DNA from 2 places in the Roseateles sp. AC306 genome. Region 2 is predicted to be linked to the other one. Evidence: predicted binding sites of a transcription regulator. Region 2 holds the regulator's gene; the other holds the start of a gene.
What was found. The regulator FNR, encoded in region 2, switches genes on or off when oxygen is low (the NO sensors DNR and NnrR bind a similar motif). The targets are predictions, from matches to a motif close to TTGATNNNNATCAA.

Region 1 (15,338 bases), on a different contig from region 2:
GCAACACCTGGCGCTGCATCTCCTCGATCTCCTCGCGCAGCTCGGGCTCGCCGGCGAAGGGCGCCATGTGGGCCCAGTCGCCGAGGATGACGCTGAGCGTGGCCAGCGGCGTGCCCAGTTCGTGCGCGGCACCGCTGGCGAGCAGGCCCATGCGCACGATGTGCACCTCTTCGGCGGCGCGCTGCTGCAGCTCGGCCAGCTCGGCGTCGCGCTGGCGCAGGTTGCGGTTGATGCGAACGATGAAGACGCTCAGCAGCCCGACGTTGAGCAGGAAGCACAGCAGCAGGCCGCCCAGGTAGCTGGGCGACAGCGTCGTCGGCGACGTGGCGTCCAGCAGCAGCGGGCGGTGCCACTGCGTCAGTGCGACGAAGCCGGTCAGCGTGCTCAGCACGATGGCGCCGAGGTAGGCCGGCCGCAACAGCACCGAGGCCACGGCGACCTGCAGCAGGTAGAGGTAGATGAAGGGGTTGTCGCTGCCGCCGGCGAGGTAGAGCTGGCCGGTCAGCACGCTCACATCGACGAGCAAGGCGATGCAGAGCTCGATCTGCGACACCGGCTGCGCGAGCCGGTTGCGCCAGAGGCTGAACAGGTTGAACGCGACGAGCACGCCCAGCAGCGTGAGCATCTCGGCCCAGGGCAGCGCAATGCCGAGACCGGCATGCACGACGAGCACCGTGGCGAGCTGGCCGCCAACGGCCAGCCAGCGCAGCTCGATGAGCTGGCGCAGGTTGGCGCGGCCGGCGCGGCGCTCGGGCGCTACGGCAACGGGTTCGGCGGCGGTCAGTGGCTGGGTGCTCAAGGCTGAAGTCGCCGGCGCTCCTCGCGCACCAGATAGCCGGCCGCGGCGGCGGCCATGGCCGCGAGCGCCAGCCAGGTGGCGGCGTAGACGGCGTGATTGTTGGCGAAACGGATGACCGTCAAGCCGGGGCGCGGATAACGCTGTGGCTGGGCGGGGTCGGCCGACTCGTCGACGAAGTACGCCGCGGCCTTGTCGGCCACCCCCAGTTGCGCGGCGATGCCGGCCACGTCACGTGAGTACCAACGGCCCTCGGCCGGCACGTTGCTGCGCAGCGGGCCGCCGCCGGTTTCGGTCAGGCGCAGCAGGCCTGTCAGCGCGACCGGACCGTTCGGCGCGGCATGCAGCTCGGGCGCGCGCTGCTCGGGCGGCACGAAGCCGCGGTTGACGAGGATGACGCTGCCATCGTCCAGCCGCAGCGGCGCCAGCACCCAGTGGCCGCCGCCCAGTTCGGTCACGGCCTGCACGAGCACTTGGCGTGGCTCGAACCGGCCGTGCAGGCGGACACGGCGGTATTCGTCGGCTTTCGAGACCACGGCAGAAGCCGGCGGCGGCGCGACCGGTTCCGCGTGGACCTGCCGCTCGACACGGGCGATCAGGTCCTGCTTCCAGCCCAGCCGCTGCACCTGCCAGGCAGCCAGCGCGAGGAAAGCAACGCTCGCCAGCGCCGCAGCGACGATCAGGGCGATCCGTGCGGCGCGGCCCATACCCAGTCAGGGCATGTTGCGCATCGCGGCGGGGTCGGGCGTCGGCATCATGTTGGCGTTCATGTGGAACATGACCCAGACCGAGCCGGCCAGCATGATGACGACCAGCGCCGCCGTGAAGATCAGGGCCAGCAGCGACCAGCCCTGCTCGACCTTGGCGTTCATGTGCAGGAAATAGATCATGTGCACCACCATCTGCACGGCGGCGAAGCCGAGGATGACGAAGCCGGTCATCTTCGGGCTGGGCAGCACCTTGGCCATGACGAGCCAGAACGGGATGGCCGTGAGGATGACGGACAGGATGAAGCCGGTGGCGTAGCCCTTGTAGCTGACGTGGAAGTCGGCCTCGCCGTCGAGGTGGTCGTCATGACCGTGTGAATCGTGAGCGTGGTCGGCCGCCATCACAGCACTCCCATCAGATAGACGAAGGTGAAGACGCCGATCCAGACGACGTCCAGGAAGTGCCAGAACATCGACAGGCACATCAGGCGGCGGCGGTTGGGCGGCGTGAGGCCCAGCTTGTTGACCTGGAACATCAGCGTGACGAGCCAGATGCAGCCGAAGGTGACGTGCAGGCCGTGCGTGCCCACCAGCGTGAAGAAGCTGGACAGGAAGGCGCTGCGGCCCGGGCCGGCACCCTCGTGGATGAGGTGGTGGAACTCGTAGAGCTCGATGCCCAGGAAGCCCAGGCCGAGCAGGCCCGTGACCGCCAGCCAGGCGAGCACATGGCGCTTGTTGCGCGCCTGCATCGCGATCATCGCGAAGCCGTAGGTGATGGACGAGAACAGCAGCAGCGCCGTGTTGGCGGCCACCAGCGGCAGGTCGAACAGGTCGGCGCCCGACGGGCCGGCCGCATACGAGCGGCCCAGCACGGCGTAGACAGCGAACAGCACCGCGAAGATGAGGCAGTCGCTCATCAGGTAGAGCCAGAAGCCCAGCATGGTGCTGTTCGGCGGATGGTGCTCGCCGCTGTGGTCGTAGTAGACCGGCGCGCCGTTCACGTGGGTGGCAATGGTTGCAGACATTTCAGCGTTTCCCGATCAGGCGGCGGAGGTGGCGGCAGCGGCCAGCGCGCGGGTGCGCTCGTCCTCGCTGCGGGCCACGACGTCGGCCGGGATGTGGAAGTCACGGTCGTAGTTGAAGGTGTGCACGATGGCCGCGACGACAGTGGCCACCAGGCCAAGCGCGGCAATCCAGTACATATGCCAGATCAGCGCAAAGCCCATCACGGTGGCCAGCATGGCGATGACGAAGCCGGCGCCGGTGTTCTTCGGCATGTGGATGGCGACGAAGCCCTTGACCGGACGCTCGGCGCCGCGGTGCTTCATGTCGTACCAGGCATCCATCTCGTGGGCGACCGGCGTGAAGGCGAAGTTGTAGTCCGGCGGCGGCGAGGCGGTGGACCACTCCAGCGTGCGGCCGCCCCAGATGTCGCCGGTCGTGTCGCGCAGTTCCTTGCGGCGCAGGATGCTGACGCCGATCTGGATCAGGAAAGCCGCGATGCCCAGCGCCACGATGCCCGCACCGACCGCTGCAACGACGAACCAGATCTGCAGCGACGGATCATCGAAGTGGCTGACGCGGCGCGTGACGCCCATCAGGCCCAGCACATACAGCGGCGCGAACGCGACCCAGAAGCCGATGAACCAGCACCAGAACGAGACCTTGCCCCAGAACGCGTCGAGGCGGAAGCCGAAGGCCTTGGGGAACCAGTAATTGATGCCGGCGAAGGCGCCGAACACGACGCCCCCGATGATGACGTTGTGGAAGTGGGCGATCAGGAAAAGGCTGTTGTGCAGCACGAAGTCCGCCGCCGGCACCGCCAGCAGCACACCGGTCATGCCGCCGATGGTGAAGGTGATCATGAAGCCCACCGTCCACAGCATCGGCACCTCGAACTTGATGCGGCCGCGGTACATCGTGAACAGCCAGTTGAAGATCTTGGCGCCCGTCGGGATCGAGATGATCATCGTCGTGATGCCGAAGAAGCTGTTCACGCTCGCCCCCGACCCCATCGTGAAGAAGTGGTGCAGCCAGACGAGGTAGGACAGGATGGTGATGACCACCGTGGCATAGACCATGGAGGCGTAGCCGAACAGCTTCTTGCGGCTGAAGGTGGACACCACTTCCGAGAAGATGCCGAACACGGGCAGCACCAGGATGTAGACCTCGGGGTGGCCCCAGATCCAGATCAGGTTCACGTAGAGCATGGCGTTGCCGCCGAGGTCGTTGGTGAAGAAGTTGGTGCCGAGGTAGCGGTCGGCCGTCAGTAGCGCCAGCGTGGCGGCCAGCACGGGGAAGGTGGCGACGATCAGCACGTTGGTGCACAGCGACGTCCACGTGAAGACGGGCATCTTCATCATCGTCATGCCCGGCGCGCGCATCTTGATGATGGTGGCGATCAGGTTGATGCCCGACAGCGTCGTGCCCACCCCCGCGATCTGCAATGACCAGAGGTAGTAGTCCACCCCGACATCCGGGCTTGCCAGGATGCCCGACAGCGGCGGGTAGGCCAGCCAGCCGGTCTTGGCGAACTCGCCGACGAACAGCGAGATCATGACCAGCACGGCGCCACCAGCGGTCATCCAGAAGCTGAAGTTGTTCAAGAAGGGGAAGGCCACGTCGCGCGCGCCGATCTGCAACGGCACGACGTAGTTCATGAACCCGGTCACGAAGGGCATCGCGACGAAGAAGATCATGATGACGCCGTGCGCCGTGAAGACCTGGTCGTAGTGGTGCGGCGGCAGGAAGCCGGCGTTCTCGCTGAAGGCCATGGCCTGGTGGGCGCGCATCATCAGCGCATCGGCGAAGCCGCGCAGCAGCATGACGATGCCCAGGATCATGTACATGATCCCGATCTTCTTGTGGTCGATGCTGGTGATCCAGTCACGCCACAGATGGCCCCAGAGCTTGAACTTGGTGACCAGCGCAAACACCAGCGCGCCGCCGAGCACCACGGCGATGAAGGTGGCGATGAGGATGGGCTCGTGCAGGGGCAGCGAGTCCCAGCCCAGGCGGCCGAGGATGGGGTGGAGCTGGTCAGCAGCCTGGTGCTGGGCGACAACGGCGTTGGACATGGTCTGCTGCTCTTAGTTCTTGATGGCGCTGCCAGCGCTGGCTTCGATCTCGATGGGCAGGCCCAGCGGATTGGTCGGCGTGCACAGCGCGGCGACGACGAAGCGCTCACGCTGGTTGCCCTCGGCATCGCGCCAGCTGCTGCGCATGGTGCTGGCCACGCCACCCTTCCCGGCGCCGCCGGCGGCGTCGATGGCCATCATCTGGCTGGCGCACATCTTCTTGCCGTCGACGCAGCGGTCGACGATGGCGCTCCACAGGCCGGGCTCGACGCTGGCGAAACGCTGAATCGGCTCTTTGGCGCTGGGTTGCTCGAGCTTCAGGTAGCCGGCGCGCGTCAGCGTGTTGCCACCGGCCTTGTTGCCCTCGACCCAGCGCGCGAAGTCTTCGTTGCTGAGGCCGTGGAACTTGAAGCGCATGTCCGAGAAGCCGGCGCCGCTGTAGTGGGCCGAGAGGCCGTCGTACACGCCGGCCTTGTTGATGACCGCGTGCAGCTGCGTCTCCATGCCCGGCATCGTGTAGATCATGCCGGCGAGCGCCGGCACGTAGAAGGTGTTCATCACCGTCGTCGAAGTGAAGCGGAAGTGGATCGGCCTGTCCACCGGCGCGGCCAGCTCGTTGATGGTGGCGATGCCCTGCTCGGGGTAGATGAACAGCCACTTCCAGTCCATGGACACGGCGTAGACCTCCATGGGTTTCACGTCGGCCACCAGCGGCTTGTCTTCCGAAATGCGGTCCAGCGGGCGGAAAGGATCGAGCTTGTGGGTGCTGATCCAGGTGATCGCGCCCAGCGCGATGATGATCAGCAGCGGCGCACCCCAGATCACCAGTTCCAGGCGAGTGGAATGGTCCCAGTCCGGCGCATACGTCGCCTCGGTGTTGGACTGGCGGTAACGGTATGCAAACAGCAGCGTCAGGGCGATCACCGGCACGATGATCAGCAGCATCAGCAGCGTCGACGTGACAATGAGCTGGGCCTGCTGGTTCGCAATGTCGCCGTGCGGCTTCATCACGATCCAGTCACAGCCAGACAAAGCGAAGCTGGCTGACAAGACCAGGGCGCGGGAAAAGGCAGACTTGATGGGGTACATCCTGGGTGACGCGCAAGGGTTAACGATCTTGCACGCTGCGAAGGAATGTAAGTTGATTGAGGCAAATCAACGAGTGGACATTTTGTCCTAGGCAAAAGCGGAGACAGGCCCGAAATGGCAATGAGCAGTACCTTCACCACCCCCCAATCCGGCCCGCTGACCACGCGCACGGACGAGGACCTCGCACCCGGCGACATCGCGGTCGGCGTGATCATTGGGCGAGCATCGGAATACTTCGATTTCTTCGTTTTCGGCATCGCCTCGGTGCTGGTCTTCCCACAGGTGTTCTTCCCGTTCGCGGACCGCCTGACCGGCACGCTCTACGCGTTCCTCGTCTTCGCGCTGGCGTTCGTCGTCCGCCCGGTCGGCACGCTGATCGGCATGGAGATCCAGCGCCGCTTCGGCCGCTCCGCCAAGCTGACCACCGCACTTTTCCTGCTCGGCTGCTCCACCGTCGCCATGGGCCTGCTGCCCGGCTTTGCCGAGGCTGGCAGCACGGCCATCGTGCTGCTGGCGCTGTGTCGTGTCGGCCAAGGCCTGGCACTGGGCGGTTCCTGGGACGGCCTGCCCTCGCTGCTGGCGCTGAACGCACCGCCGGACCGCCGCGGCTGGTACGCCATGCTGGGGCAGCTCGGCGCACCGCTGGGCTTCTTCATCGCCTCGGGCGTGTTCCTCTACGTGTTCAGCAGCCTCGACAGCAAGGACTTCCTGTCGTGGGGCTGGCGCTTCCCCTTCTTCACGGCCTTCGCGATCAACGTTGTCGCGCTGTTCGCCCGCCTGCGTCTCGTGGTCACGCACGAGTACGAGAAGCGCATGGAAGAGCATGAGCTGGATCCCGCCTATCTGCACGAGCTGCTGCCCGCGCAGGGCCACCACATCGTCATAGGCGCCTTCGTGGCCCTGGCCAGCTATGCCCTCTTCCACCTGGTGACGGTGTTTCCGCTCTCCTGGGTCGCCTTGTCAGACGAGCAGGGCATCGATGGTTTCATGAAGATGGAGTTGCTGGGCGCCGCCTTTGCGGCCGCCGCCATGCCGATGTCCGGCTTGATTGCCGACAAGGTCGGCCGGCGCAACTTCCTGGGCACGCTCGCCATCGCCATCGGCGTGTTCGCGCTGTTCGCGCCGCTGATGCTGGGCGGCGGCAAGCCCGGCCAGGCCGCGTTCATCCTGATCGGCTTCGTGCTGCTGGGCCTGTCCTACGGCCAGTCGGCTGGCTCGGTGACGTCCAACTTCCTGCCCCACTTCCGCTACACCGGCGCGGCGCTGACGGCGGACATGGCCTGGCTGCTGGGCGCGGCCTTCGCGCCCGTCATCGCGCTCTACCTGTCCTCGCGCTTCGGCTTGATGTCTCTCAGCGTCTACCTGCTGTCCGGCGTCGTCTGCACGCTGGTGGCGCTGCGGGTGAACAAGCGGTTGCGGGCAGCTGCGGTGGTGCAGGACTGAAGAGTGCCCTGAGGCAGAGAGCGGGCTTCGGCCCGCTTTTGCTTTGTCGCATAGAGAAAGAGCCATGCCACTGACGCTGCACTACCACCCGCTCTCTTCCCACTGCTGGAAGCTGCTGATCGCGCTAGCCGAAAACGGCACGCCTTATGAGAAGAAGCTGGTCAACCTGGGCGACCCGGGCGAGCGCGCGGCTTATGCGGCGCTGTGGCCGACGGGCAAGATCCCGCTGCTTGTCGATGGCGAACGCGTCGTGCCGGAAACAGCCGTACAGATCGAATACCTGGACCGCCACCACCCCGGCCGCCTGCGCCTGCTGCCCGATGACTTCGACGCGCAGCTCCAGGTGCGACTGTGGGACCGGCTGTTCGACTGCTACGTCATGGACCCGATGCAGCGCTACATCGCCCAGCTGCTCCGCCCCGAAGCGGATCGGGATGCCATGGCGATGTCGGCTGCCGTCGACGCCCTCGGCATGGCCTACGACATGATCGAAAGCCGCCGGGGCGACCACGCCTGGGCGACGGGCGACGACTTCAGCATGGCCGACTGTGCCGCGGCACCGGCGCTGTTCTACGCGGCGACCGTGCGGCCGTTCTCGGCCGGTCACACCACGCTGAGCGCCTACTTCGAGCGCCTGCTGGCCCGGCCGTCGGTCTGGCAGGCGATCGTGCAGGCGCAGCCGTGGTTCCAGTACTACCCGCATCGGCAAGCCCTGCCGGCGCGCTTCCTCGCCTGAGCGCGGGTCGGCTGGCCACGCGCTTGTAGGGGGTGCCGGCGGGCGGCCGGTGGCCTAGGATGAATCGGAGCCTGTGGCGCGCGACGGCAGGCTTGGCGGCGCAGCCGACCAGATCTCACTCGCGCGATTCACATTGCCGCGAGGAACTCGTCATGAACGCTTCTGCACTCCGTCGCGGCGCTGCGCACCGGCTGGCCATCGCGGCACTTGGCCTGGCCAGCCTGGGCGCGGCCGCCGACCCCGGCCACAGTGTCGTCGCCTACAGCACCGGCTCGTTCGTGCCGACCGACCCCACGGGTCTTGTCAACACAGGGTTCGGCACCGTCACCCAGCTGCCGGACGGCTCCTCGATCAGCCACATGGGCTGCATCGCCGCCACGCCGGGCGGGGTGGGCTGCACCGTGTCGGGCATGCCCATCGTCGTCGACACCTGGTACAAGCGCGCAACGCTGCCGACGCTGGCGGCCGCACAGGCCTTTGCCGACTACGGCGTGCTCAAGGCGCGAAGCTGGCGGACGGACGGCCCACAGGACTACGGCATGCCCAGCGATCCCCTCGGCACGCGCAGCTTCTACGGCGAAGCCACGGCCGAATGGATGGAGGACCTGATCTACACGGGGACGACGCCGACGCCGGTGACGATGCAGTTCTCGCTGCACGCGAAGTGGAACGACCGGGGGCGCTTCGCCTTCACCATCGGCCTTGAATCCTTCGGTGCAGAGAACGTGCGCCTGATCAACGGGCTGTCCTACGTGAACTGCGCCGGTGCGCTCGAATGCCAGGACGTCGGCGGCGCGCAGACGGTACAGGTCCTGGGCAATGACGCAGACAACACCAGCGGCGATGTCACGCTGGCGATCAACTACACCTTCCTGCTCATTCCAGACATCGATCCCGAGCGCCCCGGGCCCATGCCACCGTTCACGTTCGTCGCCAACCTGAACACCTGGGGCCAGGTGGACGGCGCCGAGACCGATGCCTTCAACACGGTGACGCTCGAGCGCATCCTCGTCCAGCCCGGCGCGCAGATCGGCTTTGCTTCCGGCCACGACTGGCCGGTGCAGGTGGTGCCGGAACCGGCCACCGGCCTGCTTTGGCTGTGCGGCCTCGCTGCGCTGCCGTGGCTGCGGCGCCGGGTAAGGCCGGCGCCGCCTGTGGCTTAGCCGAGCGCCTAGTCCAGCGCCTTTCTCGCGTTCTGGAACATGCGCAGCCACGGGCTGTGCAGCGCGCGGTCGCCGCTGGTCCAGCTCATCTGCACATTGCGGAACACGCGCTCCGGGTGGGGCATCAGCGCCGTGAAGCGGCCGTCCGGCGTCGTCACCGAGGTCAGGCCGCCCGGGCTGCCGTTCGGGTTGAACGGGTAGGCCTCGGTCGGCTGGCCGTGGTTGTCGACAAAGCGCATCGCCTGGATGACCTTGGCCGCGTCGCCCTGGCGCGCGAAGTTGGCAAAACCCTCGCCATGCGCGACGGCGATGGGCAGGCGGCTGCCGGCCATGCCCTGGAAGAACACGCTGGGCGACTCCAGAACCTCAACGAGGGACAGCCGCGCCTCGAACTGCTCGCTCTGGTTTCGCGTGAAGCGCGGCCAGGCGTCGGCGCCGGGGATGATGGGCGCAAGCGCGGCCAGCATCTGGCAGCCGTTGCAGACGCCCAGGGCCATCGTGTCCTGGCGCGCGAAGAAGGCGCGGAACTGCTCGGCCAGCACGGGGTTGAACATGATGCTGCGCGCCCAGCCTTCACCGGCACCCAGGGTGTCGCCGTAGCTGAAGCCGCCGCAGGCGACGAAGGCCGCGAAGCCGTCCAGCTTGACCGCGCCGGATTGCAGGTCGCTCATGTGCACGTCGAAGCTGTCGAAGCCGCCCTGCGCCATCGCGTAGGCCATCTCGACGTGCGAGTTGACGCCCTGCTCGCGCAGGATGGCGACCTTGGGGCGAGCACCCGTGCTGATGAAGGGCGCCTCGGGCGTGAACGTCAGGTGGACATGCAGGCCGGGGTCGTCCGCCTTGCCAGCGGCCGCGTGCTCCGCGTTGGCGCCGGCCGGGTTGTCGCGCAGCTGCGCGATCCGCCAGCTCACTTCGTCCCAGGTCTGCTGCAACGTCGTCAGGTCGGCAGTGAAGACCTTTCTCGCATCGCGCCAGACCTCCATCTGCCGCGCCGCGTTCGGCTTGGCGACGACATGCGAATGCCTGGACAGGCCATGTGCGCGCAGCACCTGCATGACGGCATCGCGGTCCGCCGCGCGCACCTGGATCAGCGCACCCAGCTCTTCGTTGAACAGCGCGCGCAGCGTCAGTTCCTCGCGCCGGCCGCTCACCTGCGCAGCCCAATTCTTGGAGTCGCCCGTATCGGCGCGGCTGTCGCTGATGCCGTCGCCTTCGGTGACCAGCATGTCCACGTTCAGGCTCAGACCGGTCTGGCCGGCAAAGGCCATTTCGCAAGCCGCCGCCCACAGGCCGCCGTCCGAACGGTCGTGATAGGCGAGCAGTTTGCCTGCGGCTCGCAGTTCGTTGATTGCGTTGACCAGCGAGACCAGCAGCTTGGGGTCGTCCAGATCGGGCACGTCGCTGCCGAACTGGTTCAGCGTCTGCGCCAGGATGGACCCGGCCATGCGGTGCTTGCCCTGGCCGAGGTCGATGAGGATCAGCGCTGAGTCCTCGCGCTGCCACTCAGGCGTCAGCGTGCCGCGCACGTCGGCAATGCTGGCAAAGGCGGTGACGATCAGCGACACCGGTGCGGTGACCTGCTGGCCATCCCACTTGGTGCGCATCGACAAGGAGTCCTTGCCGACCGGGATGGAGATGCCTAAGGCCGGGCACAGCTCCATGCCCACCGCCTTGACCGTGTCGAACAGCGCGGCGTCCTCCCCCGGCTCGCCGCAGGCGGCCATCCAGTTGGCGCTGAGCTTCACGCGCGGCAGCTCGATGGGCGCCGCCAGCAGATTGGTGATGGCCTCGGCCACGGCCATGCGGCCCGACGCCGGCGCGTTGACGGCAGCCAGCGGCGTGCGCTCGCCCATGCTCATCGCCTCGCCGGCAAAGCCGTTGAAGTCAGCCAGCGTGACGGCGCAGTCCGCCACCGGCACCTGCCAGGGGCCGACCATCTGGTCGCGGTGGTTCAGGCCGCCCACGGTGCGGTCGCCGATGGTGACGAGGAAGCGCTTGCTGGCCACGGTCGGGTGGCGCAGCACGTCGAATGCGGATTGCTCCAGCTTCACGCCGGTCAGGTCCAGCGTGCCGCCGTCGAGGGCCACGCGGGTCACATTGCGCGAGGTTTTGGGTGGCTTGCCGAGCAGCACGTCCATCGGCATGTCGATGGGGAACTCCTCGCCATCGGCCAGCTTCAGTTCACGCGTCTCCGTCGTCACGCCGACCACGGCAAACGGGCAGCGTTCACGCTCGCACAGCGCCGCGAACTGGTCCAGGCTCTCGGGACCGATGGCCAGCACGTAGCGCTCCTGGCTCTCGTTGCACCAGATTTCCTTGGGCGCCAGGCCGGACTCTTCCAGCGGCACCTTGCGCAAATCGAAGCGCGCGCCGCGGCCGGCGTCGTTCACCAGCTCGGGGAAGGCATTGGAGATGCCCCCCGCACCCACGTCGTGAATCGCCAGCACCGGGTTCTCGGCGCCCAGGCCCCAGCAGTGGTTGATGACCTCCTGCGCGCGCCGCTCGATCTCGGGATTGCCGCGCTGCACGGAGTCGAAGTCCAGGTCGGCCGTGTTCGTGCCCGCCGCCATCGACGACGCGGCGCTGCCGCCCATGCCGATGCGCATGCCGGGGCCGCCGAGCTGGATCAGCAGCGAGCCGGCCGGGAACTCGATCTTCTTCGTCAGGTCCGAGCGGATGGTGCCCAGACCCCCGGCGATCATGATGGGCTTGTGATAGCCGCGGCGCAGGCCGGCGACGGTCTGCTCAAAGACGCGGAAATAGCCCGCGAGGTTGGGCCGGCCGAACTCGTTGTTGAAGGCGGCGCCACCCAGGGGGCCTTCGATCATGATCTGCAACGCCGAGGCGATGTGGGCCGGCTTGCCGACCGGGTTCTGCTCCCACGGCTCGGAGAGGCCGGGCAGATGCAGGTTGGACACAGAGAAGCCCGTCAACCCCGCTTTGGGCTTGGAGCCGCGGCCGGTAGCGCCTTCGTCTCGGATCTCGCCGCCCGCGCCGGTCGACGCGCCCGGGAACGGCGAGATGGCTGTCGGGTGGTTGTGCGTCTCCACCTTCATCAGCACCTCAGCCTGCTCCGTGCGGGCCACGTAGGCGGCGCCGGGCCGGGGCGCCGGCATCCAGCGCTCGATGGCATGACCTTGCATGACGGCCGCGTTGTCCGAGTAGGCGATGACCGTGTGCTGCGGGTTCAGCTTCTCGGTGTTGCGGATCATGCCGAACAGGCTCAACGGCTGCTGCTCGCCATCGACCGTGAACGATGCATTGAAGATCTTGTGCCGGCAGTGCTCGCTGTTGGCCTGCGCGAACATCATCAGCTCGACGTCGCTGGGGTTGCGGCCCAGCTTCTTGAAGTTGGTTTCCAGGTAGTCGATCTCGTCGACCGACAACGCCAGCCCGAACTCGACGTTGGCCTTCTCCAGCGCCGCGCGGCCGGCGCCCAGCACGTCGACATGCGCCAGCGGCTCGGCCGTGCGCTCATCGAACAGGTGTTTTGTGTCCTCGCGGCTGAAGCAGGCCGACTCGGTCATGCGGTCGTGCAGCAGCGCGGCGCAGGCGTTCAGCTCGTCCTTGCTCAAGGGCTTGGCGCCACCAAGCAGGCCGCTCTTGGTGGCGACGCGGTATTCGACGACGCGCTCGACGCGCTTGAGCGTGAAGCCGCAATTGCGGGCGATGTCGGTGGCCTTGGACGCCCACGGGCTGACCGTGCCGAAGCGAGGTGTGACGACGACGAGGTCGCCTTGCGCGCCTTCAAGAGCCGGCTCGGCGTAAGTCAGCAGCGCAGCGAAGCGGTCGCGGGTCTCGCCATCCAACGGCGCATCCGTCCAGACCCAGTGCACCGCGCGGGCGCTGATGCCCGTGATGCGCGCATTGACCTCTTGCAGCCGGGCCAGCAGGGCCTGGGCGCGAAAGTCGGAAAGAGCGTTGCCGCCCTCGAAATGGGTCAGATGCGGGGTCAGGGCCATGGAATCCGGGGAGGCTGGGCGCGGGCGGGCGCGCGGTTCTCGGAAATGCTCGGCCCCAAAACGGCAAAGGGCGGCGTGCGGAAGCACGGGATTCTACTGAGCGCCCCGCGCCCACGCTCACTGGCCGCGCGCGCTGCCTTCGTGATTCGCCCAGCCGGAGGTGCCAGACGAGCGCGCCAGGACACGCAGCGGGAAACTACGGACGGCTCCGGCGCCTCCTCAAGGTAGGATAGCGCTATCCAACACGCACAATCACCCAGCGTCACACGGCGCGGTTCACTGCCTCATCCTCTGCGCCCATGACCCACTTCCCGCCCCGTTCCCTTGTCATCATGGGCGTCGCCGGATGCGGCAAATCCACGGTTGCCGCTGCTCTGTCCGAGCGCCTCGCCGAAGACTGGCTGGAGGGCGATCTGTTCCACAGCGACTCCAGTCGCCGCAAGATGGCCAAGGGCGAACCGCTGACCGACGAGGACCGCGCCAGCTGGCTTGCCAGCCTGAGCGAGCAGTTGCAGCAGCGGCCGGGCTTGATCGTGACCTGCTCCGCCCTCAAACGCGCCTACCGTGACCAGCTCCGTCAGGCCTCCCCGGGCCTGCGTTTTGCCTTCCTGGACATCGACAAGGCCGAGGCCAGCCGGCGGGTGGCGTCGCGCGGGTCGCACTTCTTTGCCGCAAGCCTTGTCGACAGCCAGTTCGAGACGCTGGAGTCGCCGGTGGGCGAGGCCGGCGTCATTCACCTCGACGGGATCAAGCCGCTGCCTGAACTCGTCACCGAGTTGCGCGACTGGCTGGGCCAGCAGCAACCCGTGGCGCAGCGTTGAAGCCATGAAACACCCACCGCTCACCAAACGGGAAATCGTCGGCTACGGCCTGGGCGACATGGGGTTCAATTTCTACTGGACCAACGTCTCGACCTTCCTGCTGATCTTCTACACCGACGTGTTCGGCATCACTGCCGGCGCGGCAGCGACGATGCTGTTCGTCGTCAAGATCTTCAACGCCTTCACCGACCCCATGATCGGCGCCTTCGCCGACCGTACGCAGACGCGTTGGGGCAAGTTCCGGCCCTACCTGCTCTTCATGCCGGTGCCGCTGGCGGTCATCGGTGTGTTGACCTATTCGACGCCCGACTTCGGTCCCACGGGCAAGCTGGTCTGGGCCTATGTGACCTACCTGCTGCTGATGACGATCTACACCAGCATCAACCTGCCCTACAGCGCCCTGTCCGGCGTGATCTCGGGTGACGCGCGGGAGCGCAATGCGATCAACGCTTCCCGCTTCGTCTGCGGCTTTGCAGGCGGGACCCTCGTCACCGCGGTGTCGCCGCGGCTCGTGAGCTGGTTCGGCGCTGGTGACGCCGCGCTGGGCTGGACGCTGACCATGGTGTTCTGGGGCATCGCCGCGGCGCTGATCTTCGCCTTCACCTTCAGTGCGACGACCGAGCGCGTGCAGCCGGTGCAGGCCGAGCCCTCCACTGTGCGCCAGGACATTGCCGACCTGCGCAGCAACCTGCCCTGGATCCTGCTGTTCTTCCTCGCGCTCATCATCATGCTCAGCATCACGCTGCGCATGACCAGTGCCGCCTACTACTTCAAGTACGTGGTCAACCGGCCCGAGTTGCTGGCCACTTTCATGCCGGCCTATCTGCTGGCCGCGGCCGCAGGCACGGCATTCACGCCGCTGCTCACGCGCTTCATCGACAAGCGCAAGCTGCTCATCGGGCTGATGCTGGCCTCCACGGTGCTGTCGACCGCCTTCCTGTTCGTGCCCAGCGACCAGATCGCGCTGATGTACGTGTTGCAGATCGCGCTGGGTTTCTGCCTGGGCCCCAAGTCGCCGCTGTCGTTCTCGATGCTGGCCGACTCGGCCGACTACAACGAATGGCGCAACGGCCGCCGCGCCACGGGCATGACCTTCGCGGCCAGCTCGTTCGCGCAGAAGCTCGGCACCGCCGTCGCGGTCGGCGTCATCGGCACGCTGTTCACGACGCTGGGCTATGTGCCCAACGTGGCGCAGTCGGCCGACTCTCAGGCGGGCATCGTCTGGCTGATGTCCGTCATCCCGGCGGGCTTCACGCTGCTGGCCGCCGTCATCATGGTCTTCTACACGCTGGACAACCCGACCATGGCGCGTATCCAGGCCGATCTGGCCGAGCGCAAGTCCTCCACTTCACCCGTCTGACGCCCATGCTTCGTCATATCAACGGCGGCGAGCGCTGCGAGCTCACCAGCCCCACTGCCCTGCCCAAGGCCGGCGGCTTCCTCTGGAACCGCCGCATGATGATCCAGGTGACCTGCCGCGGCTACGCCACCGCGCAGTTCATGCAGCCCGAACCGGCCAAGTACGCGCACGCGCCCAACCTGGA
Region 2 (15,338 bases):
TCGACCCGCGCACGATGGGCACCGTGCCCAACGTCGGCCTGATGGCCCAGCAGGCCGAGGAATACGGCTCGCACGACAAGACCTTCGAGATCCCGGAAGACGGCGTGGCCAACATCACCGACCTCGCCACCGGCGAGGTGCTGATGAGCCAGAACGTCGAGCAGGGCGACATCTGGCGCATGTGCCAGTGCAAGGACGCCGCCATCCGCGACTGGGTCAAGCTGGCCGTCACGCGCGCCCGCAACTCAGGCATGCCGGTGGTGTTCTGGCTGGACGCCTACCGCCCTCATGAGGCGCAGCTCATCACCAAGGTCAAGATGTACCTGCATGAGCACAACACCGACGGCCTGGACATCCAGATCATGAGCCAGGTGCGTGCGATGCGTTACACGCTGGAGCGCGTGATCCGCGGCGAAGACACCATCAGCGCCACCGGCAACATCCTGCGCGACTACCTGACCGACCTCTTCCCCATCATGGAGCTGGGCACCTCGGCCAAGATGCTGTCCATCGTGCCGCTGATGGCCGGTGGCGGCATGTACGAGACGGGCGCCGGCGGGTCGGCACCGAAGCACGTGCAGCAGCTGGTGGAAGAAAACCACCTGCGCTGGGATTCGCTGGGCGAGTTCCTGGCCCTGGCAGTGAGCCTGGAGGACGTGGGCATCAAGACCGGCAACGCCAAGGCCAAGGTGCTGGCCAAGGCGCTGGACACGGCCACCGGCGAGCTGCTGGACAAGGGCAAGGGCCCCAGCGCCAAGACGGGCGAGATCGACAACCGCGGAAGCCACTTCTACCTGACGCTGTTCTGGGCGCAGGCGCTGGCCGAGCAGACCGAGGACGCCGAGCTGGCCGCACGCTTCAAGCCGCTGGCCGACACGCTGACCGCCAACGAAGCCAAGATCGCGGCCGAGCTCAAGGAAGTCCAGGGCAAGCCGGCGGACATCGGCGGCTACTTCCTGCCGGACGTGGCCAAGCTGGATGTGGTGATGCGCCCGAGCGCGACGTTCAATGCGGCGCTGGAGTCGCTGGCCAGCTGATCGTCACGTCACGATGGGGCTCCGGCCCCTGTGATGACGCCGCTGCGCAGTCGCCTGCCAGCGGCGTTTTTCATGGTGCGGCGTCAACCACCTCTGCGGCAGCGCGAAACGCATCCACCGCCGCCGGGAATCCGCAGTAGACGCTGGCGTGCAGGAAGATCTCCTGCAGCTCTGCCACCGTCACACCGTTGTTCAGCGCGCCGCGCACATGGGTCTTCAACTCCTGCATGCGGCCCAGCGCCACCAGCATGGACACCGTGACGATGCTGCGCGTGCGCAGGTCCAAGCCCGGCCGCTGCCAGGTGTTGCCCCAGGCATGGCGGGTGACCAGTTCCTGCAGCGGTTCGGTGAACGGCGTGACCTTGTCCAGCGCCGCGTCGACATAGGCGTCGCCCAGCACGGCGCGGCGGGTGGCAAGGCCTTGGTTGTCGAGATCCATGCGAGCTCCTCAGGTGCTGCCGCGCAGCATAAGAGCCCGCAGCCGTCATTCCATCTGGTCGATCATCACCTGCCCAAACCCGGAACACGACACCTGCGTCGCCCCATCCATCAGCCGCGCGAAGTCATACGTGACCTTCTTGCTCAGCACTGACTTTTCCATCGCGCTGATGATGAGGTCGGCGGCTTCCTTCCAGCCCATGTGGCGCAGCATCATCTCGGCGGAGAGGATCGAGGAGCCCGGGTTCACGTAGTCCTTGCCGGCGTACTTGGGCGCGGTGCCGTGGGTGGCTTCGAACATGGCGACGGAGTCGCTCATGTTGGCCCCCGGGGCGATGCCGATGCCGCCGACCTGCGCGGCCAGCGCGTCGGAGACGTAGTCGCCGTTCAGGTTCAGCGTGGCGATGACGCTGTACTCGGCCGGGCGCAGGATGATCTGCTGCAGGAAGGCGTCGGCGATGACGTCCTTGATGGTGATGAACTTGCCCGTATGGGGGTTCGTCAGCCGGCACCACGGGCCGCCGTCGATGGGCTCGGCGCCGAATTCCTTCTGCGCCAGCGCATAGGCCCAGTCACGGAAGGCGCCTTCCGTGAACTTCATGATGTTGCCCTTGTGGACGATGGTCACGCTGGGCTTGTTGTGGTCGATGGCGTACTGGATGGCCTTGCGCACCAGCCGCTCGGTGCCTTCGCGGCTGACGGGCTTGATGCCCAGGCCCGAGGTCTCCGGGAAGCGGATCTTGTTGGCGCCCAGTTCATCGCGCAGGAAGGCGATCAGCTTCTGCGCCTTGTCGCTGCCCGCTTCGTATTCGATGCCAGCGTAGATGTCCTCCGAGTTCTCGCGGAAGATGACCATGTCGACCTTGTGCGGCTCCTTCACGGGGCTGGGCACGCCGTTGAAATAGCGCACCGGGCGCAGGCAGACGTAGAGGTCCAGTTCCTGGCGCAGCGTCACGTTCAGCGAACGAATGCCGCCGCCGACGGGCGTGGTCAGCGGGCCCTTGATGGAGACGAGGTGGTCCTTCACGGACTGCACCGTCTCGGCGGGCAGCCACACATCGGGGCCGTAGAGGCGCGTGCTCTTCTCGCCGGCGTAGACCTCCATCCAGTGGATCTGCCGGGCGCCGCCGTAAGCCTTGGCGACGGCCGCGTCGACCACCTTCAGCATGACGGGCGTGACGTCCAGTCCGACGCCGTCGCCTTCGATGAAGGGAATGATCGGGTTGTTGGGCACGTTCAGCGAGAAGTCGGCATTGGCCGTGATCTTCTGGCCGCCTTCAGGCACCGTGATGTGTTGGGACATGGGCGTGGGCTTTCGCAAAGAAGCGAGCAAAGACGAAACCCGGCGAGTTTATGGCCGCCTCAGCACACCAGCAGCAGCCTCTGCCACACGCCGTGCGCCAGTCCCCAGCCCGCGCCCAGGGCCAGTGCGAAACCAGCCAGTCGCAACGCCAGCACGTCACCGCCCGCACCGTGCTTGAGCAGTCTGGCCCGCCACAAGGGCACGATGACGAGGCCCGGCGTGCTCGCCAGCGCAAAGCCGGCCATCGCTGCCGCACCGCTGGTGGGCGAACCCGACAACCCGGCCAGCAACAGCGCCGCATGCAGCAGCCCGCAGGGCATGGCCACCCACGCCATGCCGGTGGCAAAGGCATGGCGCGGCTGCGGGCGCCAGCGAATGGCGCCCAGCCACGCCGGCGCCCGGCCACGCGCAAGCAGCGTCAGGCCGAACAGCAGCAGCGCCGCCTGCAGCAGCGCCCAGGCGGGCTGCAGCAGCGTGACGCTCTGGGCTGCCCGCGAGATCGCTTCGGCCGAAGCTGCCGCCACCGCGCCGCCGGCCGCGTAGCCCAGCAGCCGCCCGGCCAGCAGCTTTGCAGGCCGCTTGCCGCCGGCCAGCGCGCAGGGCGCGCTGCACATGGCCGCGCAGTGCGGCATGCCGGCCAGACCCATCAGCGTGGCCGACGCGACGAGCGCGGCATCCAGCGCCATCAGATGATCCTGGAGAAGCGTTCCCGGCACGCGTCGGCCTGCAGGTAGCGATCGAACACCATCGCCACGGCACGCACGAAATACCAGCCCAGCGGCGTGACCTGGATGGCACCGGGCTCCAGCACGACGAGGCCCTGCCCTGCCAGCTGCGACAGCCGCGCCAGCTCGGGCGCGAAGTAAGCCGGTACGTCGACGAGGTAGGACGCCGCGATGGGCTCGAACTCCACGCGCCCCTGGCACATCAGCGCCATGATGACGGCGCGGCGCAGCAGGTCGTCGCGCGTCAGCGCCAGGCCGCGCTGCACGGGCAGCTGGCGCTGGTGCAACGCGTCCTCGTATTCCTCCAGCGTCTTGGCGTTCTGCGCGTAGGTAGCACCCACGCGGCTGATGGCCGACACGCCCAGGCCGACGAGGTCGCAGTCCGGCTGCGTCGAATAGCCCTGGAAGCCGCGGTGCAGCAGGCCCTGCCGCTTGGCGATGGCCAGCGGGTCGTCCGGCAGCGCGAAGTGGTCCATGCCGATGTAGGCATAGCCCTCGCCCAGCAGCGCGCTGATGGCACCGGACAGCATGGCCAGCTTGTCACCGGCCGGGGGCAACAGCTCGGCGACGATGCGGCGCTGCGGCTTGAAGCGCTGCGGCAGGTGGGCGTAGGCATACATCGCGATGCGGTCGGGGCGCAGCTGGGCGACCTGTTCGATGGTGCGGGCAAAGCTGGCCGGCGTCTGCAGCGGCAGGCCGTAGATGAGGTCGACGTTGGTGGACGCAAAGCCCAGCTCGCGGGCCTGGCTCATCAGCTGGGCGACCTGCTCGAAGGGCTGCACGCGGTGCACGGCCTTCTGCACGGCGGCGTCGAAATCCTGCACACCGAAGGACAGGCGGTTGAAGCCGAGCTGGCGCAGATGAGCCAGGCGTTGCTGGTCGACCGTGCGCGGGTCCACCTCGATGGACAGCTCGGCACCCGGCAGCAGCTTGAAGCGGCGGCGCAGCAGGTCCATCAGCGAGGTCAGCTCGGTGTCGGACAGGAAGGTCGGCGAGCCGCCGCCCAGGTGCAGCTGCGACACCGGCGCCGGGCCACCCAAGGCCTCGGCGACAAGCTCCATCTCCACGGCCAACGCGTCCAGATAGGGCGCGGCGCGCTCGTGGTGCTTGGTGATGATCTTGTTGCAGGCGCAGTAGTAGCAGAGCTGCTCGCAGAACGGGATGTGCACATAGACCGACAGCGGCTGGGCCGTGCCGCGCTGGCGCAGCGCCTGCAGGTGCTGGGCGCCCTGGTGGGCCTCGACGAAGCGGTCCGCCGTCGGGTAGGACGTGTAGCGCGGCCCAGCCACGTCGTGGCGGCGCATGTTCGCTTCAAGAAGGTCGGCGTCGAGGGAGCGGTCGGTTACAGCAGCCATGCCGTCACTGTGCCGAGACAGGCACGGGCGGGCTTTGATCCAGGTCAAGGGCCGCGCGGGTCTTCTGGCAAAGAATCCAACCCATGCTGACTCCCCTGCCTCGCGCGATGACCATGCCGACCAACTCCGACATGGCCGCCGCGCCCGCCATCGAGCCGCTGAAGGTCGCCTGCGCCAGCTGCAATCTGCGCGAGCTGTGCCTGCCGGTGGGCATGAATGCCAAGGAGCTGGATCAGCTGGAGGGGCTGGTCGACAAGCGCCGCACGGTGCCGCGTGGCGAGCATCTGTTCCGCAACGGCGAGCGCTTCACAGCGCTGTACGCGGTGCGCACCGGCTTCTTCAAGACCTGCGTCGGCAGCGAGGACGGCCGCGACCAGGTCACGGGCTTCCAGATGGCCGGCGAGCTGCTCGGCCTGGACGGCATCAGCAGCGACCACCACCACTGCGACGCGGTGGCGCTGGAGGACTCGTCGGTCTGCGTCATTCCCTACGACCAGCTCGAAGAGTTGTCGCGCGAGTTCACCGCGCTGCAGCACTCCTTCCACAAGATCATGAGCCGCGAGATCGTGCGCGACCACGGCGTGATGCTGCTGCTCGGCAATATGCGCGCCGAGGAACGGCTCGCCGCCTTCTTGCTGAACCTGACGCAACGACTGCAGGCACGCGGCTTCTCGCCGTCCAGCCTGGTGCTGCGCATGACGCGCGAGGAGATCGGCAGCTATCTCGGGCTGAAGCTGGAAACCGTCAGCCGCGCCTTCTCCAAGTTTCAGGACGAGGGGCTGATGGAGGTGAAGCAGCGGCAGTTGCGCATCCTCAACCAGCCTGGGCTGCAGGCGCTGGTGAACAACAGCCGCTGCTGAGCCAGACGCAAAAAGGCCCCGCGTGGGCGCGCGGGGCCTGAGATCGAAGGTGGCGGGGCTTGGGCAACGCTGAACAAGCCCCTCGCGCGCAGCGCATCCCTGCTTTGGGCGGCCTGCTGCGTTGCAAGCCTTGCAGGCCGCGCCAAGCCAGAGGCTTGGCCCTTCGGCAGGCACAAGCGGCGCGCCGCTTGTGTCCGGCCTCAGCCTCGCCATAGCCGAGCTATGGCTGCGGTTTGCGCCTTGCAGCCCATCCCAAACCAGGGCGCGCTGCATCGCGGGGACTTATTCGGCGTCGCCTTAGCCGACCTTGATCTCGTTACGCACTTCCTTCACGCCGGGCACGGCCTGGACGACCTTGATGGCCTTCTGGGCCAGTTCGGCGCTGGGGGCAGAACCCTTGACCACGACGACGCCGGCGGTGGTGCTGCTGACGGTCAGCGGCAGGGCCTGCAGATCCTTGTCCTGCTGCAGAGCCGCAGCGGCCTGGGTCGTGACGGCGGCATCCCCGGTCTGCGCCTGCGCGACGACCGGCTCGGCCGGGGCCGGGGCGGGAGCGGGGTCGGCAGCGAAGGAAGCGGTGGCGGCGGAGGCCATCAGGGCGGCGGACAGCAGACGGACGAGGTTGGATGCTTGCATGCAGATCTCCTGAGGATTGCTTGAATCAAAAAGCGATGCCGGATGGCACCACGAACAGGCTTAGCGCAAGGGGTGTGCCAGCTCAGGATTTCCTAAGAATTTCAATGACTTAGCTTCAGATCCGCCTCCCGAGGTGCTGCCCACGGCCATCCCGGGCCAGGTTCTTGTCGCCGTGCGGCGACGGGTCCCCGCAGGACCGCCCTAAGTGCTTGATTCGCCTGACAACTTGCTGTCGCCAAAAGCCGACGCGGCAGCTAGGGGGTCGGCGTCGGTGCGGAAGAGCTGCGGGTCCAGGCCGTGCTTCTGCATCAGGCGGTAGAACTCCGTGCGGTTGCGGTCGGCCAGCCGTGCGGCCTCGGCAACGTGGCCCGAAGTGAGCTTGAGCAACTGGTTCAGGTAGTCGCGCTCGAAGCGCTGCTTGGCATGCTGGTAGTTCAGCACGTCGGCCGACGGCATCTGCAGCGCGCGCTGCACCTGGGCCAGCGGCACCAGCGGCGCGGTGGCCAGCACGCAGACCTGCTCGACGACGTTGTAGAGCTGGCGCGCATTGCCGGGCCACGGCGCCGTGACCAGCGCCTCCAGCGCATCGGGCGCAAAGCCCTTGACCGGCTTGCGGTGCCGCTCGGCCAGCGTTTGCAAAAAGTGCTGAGCCAGCAGCGCGATGTCCTCCCGGCGCTCGGCCAACGGTGGCAACGTGAGCTTGACGACATTGAGCCGGTAGTAGAGGTCGGGGCGGAACTGGCCCTCGGCCATGGCCCGGTCGAGGTCGCGGTGGGTGGCGGACAACACGCGCACGTCCACCGCCACCGCCTCGTTGCTGCCCACCGGCCGCACCACGCGCTCCTGCAAGACGCGCAGCAGCTTGACCTGCAGGGCCAGCGGCATGTCGCCGATCTCGTCAAGGAAGACCGTGCCACCATGCGCCGCCGGGATCAGGCCCTGACGATGACCCTGCGCGCCGGTGAAGGCGCCCTTCACATGGCCGAAGAGTTCGGACTCCAGCAGCGCCTCGGGGATGGCGCCGCAGTTCACCGCGATGAAGGGTTTGGCCGCACGCGGGCTGGCGTTGTGCAGCGCACGGGCCAGCAGCTCCTTGCCGGTGCCACTGTCGCCGCAGATCAGCACGCTGGCATCGGTGGCGGCCACCAGCCGCGCCTCGGCCAGCACCTCGGCCATGCGCGGGCTGCGGCTGATGATCTCGCGGCGCCAGCTGCCGTCGCCGCCCGATGCCGGTGCCGGGCCGGGCGCATTCACGCGCAGCGCCTGGGCGATCTTGGCCAGCAGCTCCTTGCCGTCGAAGGGCTTGGTCAGGTAGGCATGCGCGCCGCGGGTCGTCGCTTCGACGGCGTCCGGGATGCTGCCGTGGGCGGTGAGCAGGATGACGGGCAGCGACGGGTGGCGGCTGCGCACCTCGTCGAACAGCGCGAGGCCGTCCAGCCCGGGCAGGCGCACGTCGGTGATGACGAGAGACGGAAGGCGCACGGCAAGGTGCGCGAGCGCAGCCTCGGCGCTGGCCACGGCCTGCACGGCGTGGCCGGCGGCGGTGAGGCGCATCGTCATCAGGCGCAGCAGGTCGGCGTCGTCGTCGACGAGGAGGATGGTGGCTTGCGTGGTCATGCGGTCTCCTCAGCGCTTGGCGGGCAGCGTCTGCTCGATGGCCTTGAGGGCTTCAAGCTTCTCGTTGAGCTGCTCGTTGCGGCGCTGGCTGTCTCGCAGCTGCTGGGTCAGCTTGTCGACGTTGTCCTGCAGGCGGCGCTGCTCGGCGAGGCGAGCGGAAAGCAGCGCGGCCAGCGGCTTGAGCGGCTCGGCGGCCTGCGCGTCACTGGAGATGACATCCAGCTGCGCCGCGGCCTGGGCCAGGTCGGCGCTGCTGCGGCCCTGGCTCAACGCAAAGGCCTTGCGCAGCTCCTCGACAGTGCCGAGCACGGCCTTCAGTTGTTCGATCTCGGGCGGCGGTGGAGGCGGCTCGGGGCAGACCGGCGCAGGCGGTGGCGGCGCGGGAGCGGGCGGCGGCGTCTGGCAAGCACTCAGCAGCGCCAACAGCAGCACACAAGCAATTTCAAGCAGTCTTCGCATGGGGAATCTCGATGCGGAAATGGGCGCCGCGCTCGCTCGGCAGCAGGCGGCACGTGCCGCCATGCGCCTGCACGATCTCGCGCACGATGGACAGGCCGATGCCGTTGCCGCGGCGGGCGCCGGGCGCCTGGTTCCGGCCTTGGTAGAAGGGGTCGAAGATGCGGTCCGCATCCTCGACGGCCACGCCGGGGCCGGCGTCGATGCAGTCAATGCGCACCTTGCCATCGGCCTGAGCGAGCGCCAGCGAGATGACGCCGCCGGGCGGGCTGAAGCGCACCGCGTTGACGAGCAGGTTGGCCAGCACGACGCCGAGCTTCTCGCCGTCGGCGACCGTCGTGCAGGGTTCGGCATCGATGCAGACCGTCAGCCCCCTGGCCTGCCACAGCAGCCGCTGGTCGGCTGCGACGCGCGTCAGCAGCGCGCCCACGTCCACTGGCCGGCGCTGCAGCTGCTGCGAATCCGACGCCAGCGTCTGGTAGCGCAGCAGGTCCTCGATCTGGCCCTGCAGTGCCGCGCTGTTGTCGCCGAGGATGCGCACGATCTCGGTCTGGTCGGCCGTCAGCGGGCCGGCCACGCCTTCGCGCAGCAAAGCCGCGCCCTCGCGGATCGAGGCCATCGGCGTTTTCAGCTCATGCGAGATGTGGCGCACAAAGCGGGTCTTGTCGGACTCCAGCGTCGCCAGCCGTTGGCGCAGCCATTCGAGCTGGCGGCCGAGCCGGCGCAGGTCGGCCGGGCCGCGCACGACGACGGGCTCGTCGAAGCGGTTGTCGCCGAGGCGGTTGATGGCGGCCTCGACATGGGAGAGCGGCCGCAGCAGCCAATGGCCAAAGCCCAAGGCCAGCACACCGGCCAGCGCGATGGCGCCCAGCACGAGCGCGCTGATGAGGCGGCGCTGCTGCTCCAGCTCGGCCAGCACGGCATCGCTGCGGCGGTCCATGGCGTGCTGGCTGCGCTCGGCCAGCGCGTCGTTGAGGCGATGCAGGTGGGCAAACACCGGCGTCAGCTGCTTCAGCGCGGCGGCCCGGTTGCGGGCAAGGCCGGGGTTCTGCAGCACGCGCCATGCCGCGTCGGCCTGCGCCGCCCAGTCGTTGAACAACTGCTGCGAGGCGGCATCGGGCATCAGCTCCGTCAGCACCGACTGCGTGGCCTTGGCGTCGACCCAGGCCGCCTGATAGCGGTCGCGCAGGCTGGCGTCGTCGAGCACGAGGAACTGGCGCGCGCTGCGCTCCATGGCCACGGTGCGCTCGGCCAGGCGCTGGCCCTGGGCGGTCAGCGCAGCCGCGTCCTGCGAGGCCTGGCGACCCTGCAGCGCGACATGCTCCAGCGCAAACATCGCCTGGGCCGCAGCGCCGCCGAGCACGGCGGTGATCAGCAGGAACGCCGCCAGCAGGCACTGGTGGAAAGACAGGCCGCGCAGGCGCTGCCGGGCCGAGTCGGTCGGAGACGAGGGCTCGGTGGAGGTGGCGGGCGCGAGGGCGGAATCCAGGGTGTGGGACGGCATCGTGGGCGCCGCATGCTAGGACCCGAACGCGTCTCAATGCCGGCAGCACGGGCCGGCTTTGCATCACGATGCAACGGCCCTGCCGCCATCCGAAAACCGCACCATGTTGCAGCGCACAAAACCGGGCGTACCATGGGTTTCATGCGTCCTCAAGTGCTCATCATCGGCTGCGGGTTTGGCGGCCTGGAGGCGGCGCGCGCCCTGCGCGCTGCGGATGTCGACATCACCGTCGTCGACAAGACCAACCACCACCTCTTCCAGCCGCTGCTCTACCAGGTGGCAACCGCTGGGCTCTCGGCCCCATCCATCGCGGCGCCCATCCGGCATCTGTTCCGCCGGCAGCCCAATGTGACGACGCTGCTGGGCGAGGTCGTCGGCATCGACGCTGCGCAGCACACGGTCACGCTGAAGGACGGCGCCACGCTGCGCTGGGACCACCTCATCGTTGCCGCCGGCGCCACGCACAGCTACTTCGGCCGCGACGACTGGGCGCCGCACGCGCCGGGGCTGAAGACGCTGGACGATGCCTTCGAGATCCGCCGGCGCGTGCTGACGGCCTTCGAGTCGGCCGAGCGCGAGGATGACCCGGCCCGGCGCGTGGCGCTGATGCAGTTCGTCGTCGTGGGCGGCGGGCCGACGGGCGTGGAGCTGGCCGGCACTTTTGCGGAGATCGCACGGCACACGCTGCCGGGCGAGTTCCGCCGCATCGACCCCAGGCAGGCGCGCGTGCTGCTGGTGGAAGGCAGCCCACGCGTGCTGGGCGCCATGCCCGAACGATTGAGCGAGCGCGCCCGCGAGCAGCTGACCGCGCTGGGCGTGGAGGTGAAGCTGAATGCCCGCGTGACCGGCATCGATGCCGAGGGGCTGGACGTCACGACGGCGGCCGGCCAGGAGCGCCTGCACAGCCGCTGCGTTGTCTGGGCCGCGGGCGTGGCCGCGTCGCCGCTGGGGCGCGCGCTGGCGGCGGCGACCGGCTGCACGCTGGACCGCGCGGGACGAGTCGTCGTGGAAGCCGACCTGAGCGTCAAGGGGCATCCGAACATCCAGGTCATCGGCGACCTGGCCGCCGCGCAGAGCCATGTGCCGGGGCGCGACCCCAAGCCCGTGCCTGGCGTGTCACCCGGCGCCAAGCAGATGGGCCGTTGCGCCGCCGCCAATATCCATCGGCAGCTGCGCGGTGAGGCGACGCAGGCTTTCCGATATGCCGACTACGGCAACCTCGCCACCATCGGCCGCAACAGCGCCGTCGTGGACCTGGGCACGCCGGCGGGCGCGCTGCGTTTTTCAGGCTACTTCGCCTGGCTGTTCTGGCTGTTCGCCCACGTCTATTTCCTGATCGGCTTCCGCAACCGCTTCGTCGTGCTGATGGACTGGGCCTGGGCGTACTGGACCCATGACAGGAACGCGCGTGTGGTCAGCGTGGCCAGCCCGGCGAGCGACGTTGCGGCCCGGGCTCGTCCGCCGGCAGGTTGACCAGCAGCAGCGCGACGCTGACGCCCAGCGCGACGACGGCCCAGAAGATCAGGAAGCTCAGCGTGTAGACCGCCTGGGCCGACAACTGCACGGGCGCCGCGCCGAACCAACGCAATTCATGCGGGTCGACGACGGCGAAGACGAGGGCCTCCAGCACGCCGGCCGACAGGAAGGACGACCAGGCCACGGCCATCGCGTAGCGCGCGACGCGTGACGGCGCGTCAATCACCGCTTGACTCCCGGCACCACGCCGGTGGCGGCATGGTTGCGCGCCGCCTGTGCGGGCGCGGCGTCGTTCGCACGCGTCACCAGCGGCGGGTCGGGGAAGCGGATGCACAGGGCCACGGTGACGATGCTGGCGAGGATGACCGACACCGGGCCGGCGACGACGAGCCAGACCATGGGCTCGCGCCAGGCGGAAGAAGTCGTTTGAAGAGTGGACATCTCGGATCTCCCACCGCTTCAGCGCGGCACGACGAAAGTGGATTTCTCGGTGACGCTGTCGCCAGCCGTGCTGCGCACGAGCCAGCGCATGGGCTGTGCGCCGGGCTTGAGCTGCCTCGCCGCCTCTGGCGGCAGACGCAGCGCGACGGTCACCCAGCGCGCCTCGGCCGGGCTCAACGTCACCGTGGTCGCGCGGCTGAGCTGCAGGCCAGGCAGGCCATCGGCCTCGACGCTCAGCTGCTGAGGCGCCTCGGTGGCGTTCATCAGCTGCAGGCGGTACAGGTTCTCTATCCATCCGTCCTCCACCTGGCGGGCCAGCGTGGCGCGGTCGCGCACGATGTCGACGCGGAAGTCGTGGCGGTTCATCAGGCTCCACAGCACAGCGGTGCTCAAGGCCAGCAGCAGGCTGCCGTAAACGAGCACGCGCGGGCGGAAGATGCGGCGCCAGCGCTGGGCAAGCGTGAGCTGCCCGGCCATGCCGTTCTCGGTGTCGTAGCGGATGAGGCCGCGCGGCGTACCCATCTTGTCCATGACGCCGTCGCAGACGTCGATGCAGGCGGCGCAGCTGATGCATTCGTACTGCAGGCCCTTGCGGATGTCGATGCCGGTCGGGCAGACCTGCACGCACAGGTGGCAGTCGATGCAGTCGCCCACGGCCTGGCTGCGCGCCTCGCCCTTCTTGCTGCGCAGCGCGTTGTTGCCGCGCGGCTCGCCACGGGCCGGGTCATAGCTCACGATCAGCGTGTCGCGGTCGAACATCGCGCTCTGGAAGCGCGCGTACGGGCACATGTACTTGCAGACCTGCTCGCGCATATAGCCTGCGTTGCCGTAGGTGGCGAAGCCGTAGAACAGCACCCAGAAGGCCTCCCAGCCGCCGAGCGAGAAGGTCATCAGTTCGCGGATGGGCGTGAAGTAGCCGACAAAGCTGATGCCCGTGAACAGGGCCAGCGCGATCCACGCGACCTGCTTGCCGCCCTTGCGCCAGAGCTTGTTGAACGACCAGGGCGCCTTGTCGAGTTTGAGGCGCGCATTGCGGTCGCCCTCAAACACCTGCTCGATGCGCACGAAGATCTCGGTATAGACCGTCTGCGGGCAGGCATAGCCGCACCACACCCGCCCGGCGACCGCCGTGAACAGGAACAGCGCGTAGGCCGAGATCAGCAGCAGCGCCGTCAGGTAGACGAAGTCCTGCGGGTAGAGCACCAGGCCGAAGACGTAGAAGCGCCGTGCGGCGAGGTCGAACAGCACGGCCGGGCGGTCGCCCCAGCTCAGCCAGGGCAGGCCGTAGAAGACGGCTTGCGTCAGGGCGACCATGGCCCAGCGCCAGCGGGCGAAGAAGCCGTCCACCGCTCGCGGGTGGATCTTGTCTTCGGACCTGTAGAGCCGGATGACGGCTTCGGAATCAGCCATCGCCTTACTGGCTCAAGCCCCAGACGTAGGCGGCCAGCACGCGGATCTGCTCCGGCGTCAACCGCTCACCATGCGCCGGCATCACGCTGTGCTTGCCGTTGTTGATCATGGCGACCACGGCCTCTTCGCCCCAGCCGTGCAGCCAGACCTTGTCGCTGAGGTTGGGGGCGCCCAGCGCGGCCGTTCCCTTGCCGCCGATGCCGTGGCAGGCCGCGCACGCACTGAACTTCGGCTTGCCGAGCTGCGCATACAGCGGGTTGTGCGGGCTGGCTGACAGCGACAGCACGTAGTGGGCGAGGTTGCGCACGTCCTCGCTCGTGCCCACCGCAGCAGCCATGACCGGCATGTTGCCCTCGCGGCCCTGGGTGATGGTCTGGCTGATGGTCTCGAAGCTGCCTCCCCAGAGCCAGTCCTTGTCAGCCAGGTTGGGGAAGCCCTTGGAGCCCTTGGCGTCCGACCCATGGCACTGGGCACAGTTGTTGGCGAACAGGCGCTCGCCGATGGCATGGGCCTTGGAATCCTTGGCGAGTTGCTCGGGTGACTGGCGCGTGAACGCCGCGTAGACCGGCGCCATCGCGGCTCGCGCCTGGGCGATGTCCTGGGCATGTTCATCCGTGCTCGTCCAGCCCAGCGACCCGGCCACGCTACCGAGGCCCGGGTAGAGCGCCAGGTAGACGCCGGAGAACACCACCGTCAGCACGAACAGGCCCATCCACCACAGCGGCAGCGGGTTGTTCAGCTCGCGCAGGTCCTCGTCCCAGACATGGCCGGTCGTGTTGTCCGCCGCCGAGGGCTGGCGGCGGCTGGCAATGACCAGCAGCGCGATGCAGGCGATCAGGCCCAGTACCGTGGACGCGGCGACGAAGATCGACCAGCCCTCGTTGAAGAAGTCGCTCACAGATCACCCCCTTCAAGCGGCAGTTGTGCGGCCGCATCGAAGTGGCCGCGCCAGGCCCAGACGACGATGGCGATGAAGACGGCCAGTGACACGAGGGTCACGGCCACGCGGAGTTCATTGATGCCCATTCGAGGCCTCTTTGGTCAAAGCTGCGGATGCGCCTGCCGTGCCCAGCACCTGCAGATAGGCCACCAGCGCATCCAGCTCGGTCTTGCCGGCAGCGGCCTGCGCGGCGCCCTGCACCTCGGCGTCGCTGTAGGGCGCGCCCAGCGTGCGCAATGCGCTCAAACGTGCGGGTAGCCCGGCGGCGTCCACCGGCGCACCGACCAGCCAGGGGTAGGCCGGCATGTTGGACTCGGGCACCAGGTCCCGCGGGTTGGTCAGGTGGATGCGGTGCCAGTCGTCGCTGTACTTGCCGCCCACGCGGTGCAGGTCGGGCCCGGTGCGTTTGCTGCCCCACTGGAAGGGCCGGTCGTAGACGAACTCGCCCGCCTTTGAATACTCGCCGTAGCGCAGCGTCTCGGCCAGCAGCGGGCGGATCATCTGAGAGTGGCAGTTGTAGCAACCCTCGCGCACATAGATGTCGCGGCCGGCGACCTGCAGGGCCGTGTAGGGCTTGAGGCCCGGGGCCGGCTGCGTGGTCGAGCGCTGGAAGAACAGCGGCACGATCTCGACGAAACCGCCGACGAAGACCGTCAGCAGCACCAGCACGATCATCAGCAGGTTGCTGGTCTCGATGCGCTGGTGGCCGGTGATGCGGTCAGTGTTGTTGTTGCTCATGTTGACTTCCTCAAGCGTGTGCCAGGACTTGCGGAATGCGCACGCGCTGCGGCTGACCGGCCTGCATGGTCTTGACGACGTTCCAGGCCATGACCAGCATGCCGGCGAGGTAGAGCAGCCCGCCCACCAGCCGCGTCACGTAGAAGGGCCAGGTCGCCTTGACGCTCTCGACGAAGGTGTAGACCAGCGTCCCGTCGGGGTTCACCGCGCGCCACATCAAGCCCTGCATGACGCCGGCGATCCACATCGCGGCGATGTAGAGCACGATGCCGAGCGTCGAGATCCAGAAGTGCAGTTCGATGGCGCTCTTGGAGTGCATCTCGGTGCGGCCGAACATGCGCGGGATCAGGTGGTAGAGCGAGCCCATTGAAATGAGGCCCACCCAGCCGAGCGCGCCGGCGT

Region 1: a site for FNR is predicted at 5,726-5,739, ahead of cyoA (ubiquinol oxidase subunit II). Genes of this name have one in related genera too.

The regions. Positions count from the first base shown of each region.
Region 1 is NZ_CEEDEB010000007.1:45,806-61,143, forward strand. Features, by position in the region: gene AC0IZJ_RS15315 (ATP-binding protein) at 1-799, opposite strand, end outside; gene AC0IZJ_RS15320 (SURF1 family protein) at 796-1,503, opposite strand; gene cyoD (cytochrome o ubiquinol oxidase subunit IV) at 1,510-1,905, opposite strand; gene cyoC (cytochrome o ubiquinol oxidase subunit III) at 1,905-2,528, opposite strand; gene cyoB (cytochrome o ubiquinol oxidase subunit I) at 2,544-4,580, opposite strand; gene cyoA (ubiquinol oxidase subunit II) at 4,593-5,669, opposite strand; gene AC0IZJ_RS15345 (MFS transporter) at 5,790-7,112, shown strand; gene AC0IZJ_RS15350 (glutathione S-transferase family protein) at 7,177-7,848, shown strand; gene AC0IZJ_RS15355 (hypothetical protein) at 8,001-9,011, shown strand; gene purL (phosphoribosylformylglycinamidine synthase) at 9,020-12,973, opposite strand; gene AC0IZJ_RS15365 (gluconokinase) at 13,273-13,794, shown strand; gene AC0IZJ_RS15370 (MFS transporter) at 13,799-15,154, shown strand; gene AC0IZJ_RS15375 (GH36-type glycosyl hydrolase domain-containing protein) at 15,160-15,338, shown strand, end outside.
Region 2 is NZ_CEEDEB010000006.1:161,865-177,202, reverse strand. Features, by position in the region: gene AC0IZJ_RS14570 (NADP-dependent isocitrate dehydrogenase) at 1-1,037, shown strand, start outside; gene AC0IZJ_RS14565 (carboxymuconolactone decarboxylase family protein) at 1,108-1,476, opposite strand; gene icd (NADP-dependent isocitrate dehydrogenase) at 1,522-2,778, opposite strand; gene AC0IZJ_RS14555 (urease accessory protein UreH domain-containing protein) at 2,838-3,464, opposite strand; gene hemN (oxygen-independent coproporphyrinogen III oxidase) at 3,464-4,858, opposite strand; gene fnr (fumarate/nitrate reduction transcriptional regulator Fnr) at 4,990-5,718, shown strand; gene AC0IZJ_RS14540 (BON domain-containing protein) at 6,016-6,354, opposite strand; gene AC0IZJ_RS14535 (sigma 54-interacting transcriptional regulator) at 6,556-7,971, opposite strand; gene AC0IZJ_RS14530 (hypothetical protein) at 7,981-8,430, opposite strand; gene AC0IZJ_RS14525 (sensor histidine kinase) at 8,414-9,931, opposite strand; gene AC0IZJ_RS14520 (NAD(P)/FAD-dependent oxidoreductase) at 10,073-11,404, shown strand; gene AC0IZJ_RS14515 (hypothetical protein) at 11,346-11,633, opposite strand; gene AC0IZJ_RS14510 (hypothetical protein) at 11,630-11,848, opposite strand; gene ccoG (cytochrome c oxidase accessory protein CcoG) at 11,867-13,258, opposite strand; gene ccoP (cytochrome-c oxidase, cbb3-type subunit III) at 13,263-14,156, opposite strand; gene AC0IZJ_RS14495 (cbb3-type cytochrome oxidase subunit 3) at 14,153-14,284, opposite strand; gene ccoO (cytochrome-c oxidase, cbb3-type subunit II) at 14,271-14,936, opposite strand; gene ccoN (cytochrome-c oxidase, cbb3-type subunit I) at 14,947-15,338, opposite strand, start outside.